One region of the Streptomyces sp. NPDC002057 genome, then DNA from elsewhere that is predicted to be linked to it. Evidence: riboswitches for the same ligand, from Rfam matches in the RefSeq annotation. Region 1 holds a riboswitch; the other holds the start of a gene.
What was found. Region 1 has a riboswitch for glycine ahead of gcvT (glycine cleavage system aminomethyltransferase GcvT). Riboswitches for the same ligand answer to the same signal wherever they lie in the genome.

Region 1 (4,004 bases):
CTGGGCGATCGCGAAGAGGGCGGCCTGGTTCGCGGAGGCGCCGGAGTGCGGCTGGACGTTGGCGTACTCGGCGCCGAAGAGGTCCTTGATCCGGTCGATCGCGATCTGCTCGGCGACGTCGACGTGCTCGCAGCCACCGTAGTAGCGGCGGCCCGGGTAGCCCTCGGCGTACTTGTTGGTGAGGACGGAGCCCTGCGCCTCCATGACGGCGACCGGAGCGAAGTTCTCCGAGGCGATCATCTCGAGGGTGGACTGCTGACGGCGGAGCTCGGCGTCGACGGCGGCGGCGACGTCGGGGTCCAGCTCGTGGAGGGGAGTGTTCAGAAGCGACATGAATCGATCCCTAAGGGGTCTCGGGCCCGGTCTCAGTTCCCGGCGGAGAACGCGGTGTACTCGTCGGCGGAGAGCAGCTCGTCCGGCTCACCCGCGACGCGCACCTTGAACAGCCAGCCACCCTCGAACGGAGCCGTGTTCACCAGGGACGGGTCGTCCACCACGTCCTGGTTGGCGGCGACGACCTCACCCGTGACGGGGGAGTACAGGTCGCTCACGGACTTCGTCGACTCCAGCTCGCCGCAGGTCTCGCCCGCGGTGACCGTGGAGCCGACCTCGGGGAGCTGGGCGTAGACGACGTCACCGAGCGCGTTGGCGGCGAACTCCGTGATGCCGACGGTCGAGACGCCTTCCTCGGCGTCCGACAGCCACTCGTGCTCCTTGGTGTAGCGCAGCTGCTGGGGGTTGCTCATGGCCTGATTCTCCTGGATCGGGGGAGTGCTGATGAACGTGGGTCTTGCGGGGTGAGACGCGAAGTGAGACGGATACGTCACTTCTGGCGCTTGTAGAACGGCAGCGCCACGACCTCGTACGCCTCGTGGGTGCCACGGATGTCCACACCTACACCCTGGGTGCCGGGCGTGGCGTGCGCTGCGTCCACGTACGCGATGGCGATCGGCTTTCCGAGGGTCGGCGACGGGGCGCCGGAGGTGACCTCGCCGATCACCACGCCGTCCTTGACGACGGAGAAGCCGGCGCGCGGGACCCGGCGGCCCTCGGCGACCAGGCCGACGAGCTTGCGCGGCGGGGCGGTCTCGGCGCGCTCGGCGGCCTTCTCCAGCGCCTCGCGGCCGACGAAGCGACCCTCGTTGGTGGTCTTCTCGAACTTCACGACCCGGCCCAGGCCCGCGTCGAAGGGGGTGAGCGCGGTGGTCAGCTCGTGGCCGTACAGCGGCATGCCCGCCTCCAGGCGGAGCGTGTCACGGCAGGACAGGCCGCAGGGGATCAGACCGACCGGGGCGCCCGCCTCGGTCAGCGCCCTCCACACGCCCTCGGCGTGCTCGGGCTTCAGGAACAGCTCGAAGCCGTCCTCGCCGGTGTAGCCGGTACGGGCGATCAGGGCCGGCACGCCCGCGACCGTGCCGGGCAGACCGGCGTAGTACTTCAGACCGTCCAGGTCGGCGTCGGTCAGCGACTTCAGGATGCCGGGGGACTCCGGGCCCTGGACCGCGATCAGGGCGTACGCGTCACGGTCGTCCCGGACCTCGGCGTCGAAGCCCGCCGCGCGCTCGGTCAGCGCGTCCAGGACGATCTGGGCGTTGGAGGCGTTGGCGACGACCATGTACTCCGTGTCCTGGAGCCGGTACACGATCAGGTCGTCGAGGATGCCGCCGTCCTCCTGGCAGATCATCGTGTAGCGGGCACGGCCGACGCCCACCGTGGAGATGTTGCCGACCAGGGCGTGGTCGAGGAGCTCCACGGCCTGCGGCCCCGTGACGGTGATCTCGCCCATGTGGGAGAGGTCGAAGAGACCCGCCTTGGTGCGGACGGCGATGTGCTCGTCCCGCTCGCTGGCGTAGCGGAGCGGCATGTCCCAGCCCGCGAAGTCGGTCATGGTCGCGCCCAGCGAACGATGCAGGGCATCGAGGGCGGTCAGACGGGCAGTGCTCATGGGGTGGCTCCCGGGTCCCAAGGGCGGTTCGGTGACGAAACACATGACGGGCGAGGACGTCCTCCCCATCTGTCATGGAACCTGAGAGGTTCACCGAGAGCATCTCGTCGCCGTGAGAACGGCACCGGGAGATCGGCTTGCACCTTGGGTGGGGACACGTCGGGGTGTCCCGCTTTTCAGATCTGCCTCATCCACGCGGTACGGGGCCTGAGAGATTCAAGGGAGGGTCTTGCTCCTTCGGCGTCCGGACACGTACGGCGTCCGGAACTCTCCCGCGCGGATTCGAGCGGCCGGTATGCGATTGTGTGGCGACTGTGCGCGCCTGGCGCGCACATCATTGCACGCGAGCCCGGCGGGGCATATCGCTTGTGTCTCATTACCGTTTCTTTACACTTTGTGGGCAAGGGTCTTCTCAGGCCCGGCAGGGGGAGAAGCGATGAGGTTCCAGCACACCGGCGCGTACGCGCCGAGTACCGGCATACCGTCCCAACGGGCCCGCGCCAGGACCCGCGGCCGCGGCCGGCTCCTGCGCGACCTGCGCGAGCGCGGCGGCCGGGGCCCCCGCGCCCTCACCTTCGCCGCCGGGGACCTCGTGGTCGTCTCCGGGCTGCCCGGCAGCGGCAAGTCCACCCTCATGAAGCGCGCCGCCGAGGGCACCGGCATCGACTCCCAGGACACCCGCGAGCGCTGGGAGGCCCGGATGCCCCGCTTCCTGCCGTACGCCGTCTACCGCCCCCTGGTCCGGCTCGCGCACTACGCCGGACTGCGCCGCGCCCTGCGCTCCGGCGCGAGCGTGGTCGTGCACGACTGCGGCACCCAGTCCTGGGTGCGCGGCTGGCTCGGCCGCGCGGCCCGCCGCCGGGGCAGATCCCTCCACCTGGTCCTGCTCGACGTCGCCCCGGACACCGCCCGCGAGGGACAGCGCTCCCGCGGCCGGGGGGTCTCCTCCTACGCCTTCGCCCGGCACCGGCGGGCCGTCGGCCGGCTCGTCGCGGCCGCCGAGTCCGGCCGCCTGCCGCACGGCTGCGCCTCCGCGACCCTCCTCGACCGGGACGCGGCGGACTCCCTGCGGAGGATCGGCTTCCGCGACGCCGTCTGAGGGGGGCTCCCGGCCCGCGAGGTGCCGGACCTCCCGTCCCCGGGAGCGCTCGTACCCTTGTCTTCTGGCCACACCGGCTCCGGGGCGGCGTTAGGGTGCTGCCCGGGGCGGCCGGTGCGGCAGGCCGTGCGAGAGGGGACGAGGGGACCGTGGACGTGACGTGGCCGGGCAACGAGCTCGAAGAGGTCCTTGCCGCCTCACTCGGCAACCCCGAGGCGGGCGGACGCCTGGTCGAGGTGCTCGGCCGCAGCCCCGTCTGGGTGCCCCTGCCCAACGGCGGCGGACCCGACAGCCGTGACCTCGACCTCGCGACCCTGGAGATAGACGGCGCGGCCTACGTCCCCGTCTTCAGCTCCGAGCAGCAGTTCCTCGCCTGCGTCGGCGGCCACATGTCCTTCACCGTCGCCCCCGCCCGCGACTTCGCCCGCGGTCTGCCCCCGCAGCTCGGCATCGCCGTGAACCCGGGCGGCACCGTCGGCGTCCCGCTGCCCCCGCCCGCCGTGGCGGAACTCTGCCGCTCCGGCCGCACCCCGCTCGACGGACCCGCCACCGGCGGCCGCGTCCGCCTCTTCGAGCCCGACTGGCAGGACGACCCCGTCGACTTCCTCGCCGCTGCCTCCGCCGAGTTCGAGGCCGTCGGCGTCGTCACCACCGCCCGCCGCGCCCTCGCCAGCGTCGAGGGCACCGAACCCGCCCTCTTCGTCGGCGTCCAGCTCGCCGCCTGGGACGGCGTCGACCGCAACGCGCCCCTGGACGCCCTCGGCCGCGCCCTGGGCCGGGTCGAGGTCGCCTGGCCGGTCAACCTCATCCTGCTCGACATGGCGCAGGACCCGGTCGGCGACTGGATGCTGGAGCGCGTGCGCCCCTTCTACCAGCGCGCCGCCGTGTGACCGGCCCCATGTTTAAGCTGAACTGATTCGGTGGACGGAAGAGGGGCGGGACCCAGGGTGAGCGCGTCAG
Region 2 (4,004 bases), on a different contig from region 1:
GGCTCTCCCCGCTCGTGGAACCGCTCAGCCTCGACGAGGCCTTCGTGGACCTGGAGGCCGGAGGCGTGGCCGACGACAGCGCGAGCGCGCGCGCCGCGGGGGAGCGGCTGCGGGTGGACATCCTGGCGACGACCGGCCTGACGGGGTCCGTGGGGCTCGCCGGGTCCAAGATGATCGCGAAGATCGCCTCGGAGGAGGCCAAGCCCGACGGACTCGTCCTCATCGAGCCGGGGACGGAGCGGGAGCTGCTCGGGCCGCGTTCGGTGCGGATCCTGCCCGGGGTCGGGCCGGCGACCGGGGAGCACCTGCGGCGGGCCGGGATGACCACCGTCTCCGATCTCGCGGAGGCGGGCGAGGACGAGCTCGTACGGCTCCTCGGGCGGGCGCACGGGGCCTCCCTCCACCGCATGGCCCAGGGGTACGACGATCGGCCCGTGGTGGCCGAGCGGGACGCCAAGTCGGTGTCCGTCGAGGACACCTTCGACGTCGACCTGCACGACCGCGTGCGGATCAGGACCGAGGTGGAGCGGCTGGCGGAGCGGTGCGTGGGGCGGCTGCGGGCCTCGGGGCACTCGGGACGGACCATCGTCCTCAAGGTCCGGCGGTTCGACTTCTCCACGCTCACACGGTCCGAGACGCTCCGGGGGCCCACGGACGACCCGGGTGTGGTGCGGGAGGCGGCGGGGCGGCTGCTGGAGGGGGTCGACACGACGGGGGGTGTGCGGCTGCTGGGGGTCGGGGTGAGCGGGCTCGCCGACTACACGCAGGAGGATCTGTTCGCCCAGGCCGAGGCGGAGGCGGTGGCCGAGGCGATGGCGGGGGCAGCGGCCGATGCGGGGGCCGGGGCCGAGGCGGGGGCCGGGGCTTCTCCCGGTTCGGGAGGGGCCGAGGAGGGTGACGGGGCCCCGGGCGCGACGGCCGTGGCCCCCGCCGGGCCCGGGACCGAGGGGGCCGGCGAGCGGCACTGGTCGCCCGGACACGACGTGCGGCACGCCGTGTACGGGGCCGGGTGGGTCCAGGGGAGCGGGGTCGGGCGCGTCACGGTGCGGTTCGAGTCGCCCGGGTCGAAGCCGGGGCGGGTACGGACCTTCGCGGTGGACGATCCCGAGCTCGTGCCCGGGGAGGCGTTGCCGTTGGTGGGTGGGGAATAGGGGCGGCGGCCCCCGGGCGCGCCCGGGTCCGCCCGCGCCGCCCCTGTGAGGGGGCTACTGGCCGTCCTGGCCCGCCAGGCGGCCGAAGTCGGCGTCCGGGGCGTCGCTGGGCGGCGGGGGGAGCGCAAGGCTGTAGTGACGGTAGAGCTGGAGCTCCTGTTCGGGGGAGAGGTGGCGGCCCACGCCGAAGTCGGGGGCGTCCTTGATGAGCGCCCGCTCGTACGGGATGTGGAGACCGTCGTCCAGCAGGTCGCTCGGTTCCAGGGGAACGAAGGCGTCCCGGCTGAACAGGCCCGTGCGGACGGCCGCCCACTCGGGGATGCCGGTCGCGTCGTCCAGGTACACCTCGTCCACGGTTCCGATCTTGTGCCCGCTCCGGTCGTACGCCTTGCGGCCGATCAGGCTGCGCGGATCGATATCGGTCTGCACGGTCCCTCCAACTGGTCGCAACTGCTCTACACCCTACGAAAGTGCACATCTGGGATGTCGGCCACTTGAGCGATGGGAGCCGCAACCTCGCTGGTAGGCTGGCTGTGGCTGTCGACCCTGTGCGGGAGAGTCCCCCGGAGAAACCTTCCGGTGGGCGCCGAAGGAGCAAATCCTCCCCGGAATCTCTCAGGCCCCTGTACCGCGCGGACGAGGTCACTCTGGAAAGCAGAGCGGTGTCCGACGGCATGCGCTCTCACCGACGGTGAAAGCCGGCGTGCCGCGAAGCGTGCCGGTGAAACTCTCAGGTTGAGATGACAGAGGGGGAGGCCGTCCGGGTACCCGCGCCGTGGTGCCCCTCGCAGGTCGTGACGACCAGGAGGCCTCCGTACATGACCGCCAACCGCATTCCGCTCTCCGAGCTCGAACAGGGCATCCCGTTCGAGCAGCGGCACATCGGACCCGACGCCGAGGCGCGCGCCAAGATGCTCGCCCAGGTCGGTTACGGCTCCCTCGACGAGCTCACGGCCGCCGCCGTTCCGGACGTGATCAAGAACGCCGAGGCGCTCGGCCTGCCGGCCGCGCGCACCGAGGCCGAGGTGCTCGCCGAGCTGCGCACGCTCGCCGACCGCAACCAGGTCCTCGCGCCCATGATCGGCCTCGGGTACTACGGCACCTTCACCCCGCCGGTGATCCTGCGGAACGTGATGGAGAACCCCGCCTGGTACACCGCTTACACCCCGTACCAGCCGGAGATCTCGCAGGGCCGCCTCGAGGCCCTCCTGAACTTCCAGACCGTCGTCGCCGACCTGACGGGGCTGCCCACCTCCGGCGCCTCCCTCCTCGACGAGGGCACCGCGGCCGCCGAGGCCATGGCGCTCGCCCGGCGCGTCGGCAAGGTCAAGAACGGTGTCTTCCTCATCGACGCCGACGCCCTGCCGCAGACGATCGCCGTCATCGAGACCCGCGCCGAGCCGACCGGTGTCGAGGTCGTCGTCGCGGACCTCGGCGACGGCATCCCGGCAGAGATCGCCGAGCGCGGCGTCTTCGGCGTGCTCCTCCAGTACCCCGGTGCCTCCGGCGCCGTCCGCGACATCAAGCCGCTGATCGACGCCGCCCACGAGCTCGGTGCCGTCGTCACCGTCGCCGCCGACCTGCTCGCGCTCACCCTGCTCACCTCGCCCGGCGAGCTGGGTGCGGACATCGCCGTGGGCACGACGCAGCGCTTCGGTGTGCCGATGGGCTTCGGCGGCCCGCACGCCGGCTACATGGCAGTCCAGGACAAGCACGCCCGCTCCCTGCCCGGCCGTCTGGTCGGTGTCTCCGTCGACGCCGACGGGAACCGCGCCTACCGCCTGGCCCTGCAGACCCGCGAGCAGCACATCCGCCGCGAGAAGGCCACCAGCAACATCTGTACCGCACAGGTGCTGCTCGCCGTCATGGCCGGCATGTACGCCGTCTACCACGGCCCCGAGGGCCTCAAGGGCATCGCGCGCCGCACCCACCGGTACGCCGCGATCCTCGCCGCCGGCCTGACCGCCGGAGGCGTGGAGCTCACCCAGGGCGCCTTCTTCGACACCCTCACCGCCCGCGTGCCCGGCAAGGCCGACGAGGTCGTCGCCGCCGCCCGCGAGGCCGGTGTGAACCTCTACCGCGTCGACGCCGACCACGTGTCGATGTCCTGCGACGAGACCACCGGGCGCGCCCAGCTCGCCGCCGTGTGGGGCGCCTTCGGCGTCACCGCCGACGTCGAGGCCCTGGACGCCGACGCCGAGGACCGGCTGCCCGCCGGTCTGCTGCGCTCGGACGCGTACATGACCCACCCGGTCTTCCACGCGCACCGCTCCGAGACGTCGATGCTGCGCTACCTGCGCAAGCTCGCCGACCGCGACTACGCGCTCGACCGCGGCATGATCCCGCTCGGCTCCTGCACGATGAAGCTGAACGCGACGACCGAGATGGAGTCGGTGACCTGGCCCGAGTTCGGCCAGATGCACCCGTTCGCCCCGGTCGAGCAGGCGCAGGGCTACGTCACGCTCATCACCGAGCTGGAGGAGCGCCTCGCCGAGGTCACCGGCTACGACAAGGTCTCGATCCAGCCGAACGCCGGCTCGCAGGGCGAGCTGGCCGGTCTCCTCGCCGTCCGCGCCTACCACCGCGCCAACGGCGACGAGCAGCGCACGGTCTGCCTCATCCCGTCCTCCGCGCACGGCACCAACGCCGCCTCCGCGGTGATGGCCGGCATGAAGGTCGTCGTCGTGAAGACGGCCGACGACGGCGAGGTCGACGTCGAGGACCTGCGCGCCAAGATCGCGCAGTACCGCGACGAGCTGTCCGTGCTGATGATCACCTACCCGTCGACGCACGGCGTCTTCGAGGAGCACGTCGCCGACATCTGCGCCGAGGTCCACGAGGCCGGCGGTCAGG

Region 2: another riboswitch for glycine. It lies ahead of gcvP (aminomethyl-transferring glycine dehydrogenase); the one in region 1 lies ahead of gcvT (glycine cleavage system aminomethyltransferase GcvT).

What each region holds. Positions count from the first base shown of each region.
Region 1 is NZ_JBEOXR010000002.1:305,893-309,896, forward strand. Features, by position in the region: gene glyA (serine hydroxymethyltransferase) at 1-333, opposite strand, end outside; gene gcvH (glycine cleavage system protein GcvH) at 366-746, opposite strand; gene gcvT (glycine cleavage system aminomethyltransferase GcvT) at 824-1,945, opposite strand; glycine riboswitch at 2,005-2,130, opposite strand; glycine riboswitch at 2,132-2,230, opposite strand; gene ABT129_RS03180 (AAA family ATPase) at 2,382-3,044, shown strand; gene ABT129_RS03185 (enhanced serine sensitivity protein SseB) at 3,194-3,934, shown strand; gene ABT129_RS03190 (enhanced serine sensitivity protein SseB C-terminal domain-containing protein) at 3,992-4,004, shown strand, end outside.
Region 2 is NZ_JBEOXR010000063.1:31,087-35,090, reverse strand. Features, by position in the region: gene ABT129_RS33350 (DNA polymerase IV) at 1-1,151, shown strand, start outside; gene ABT129_RS33345 (PRC-barrel domain-containing protein) at 1,206-1,580, opposite strand; glycine riboswitch at 1,693-1,792, shown strand; gene gcvP (aminomethyl-transferring glycine dehydrogenase) at 1,970-4,004, shown strand, end outside.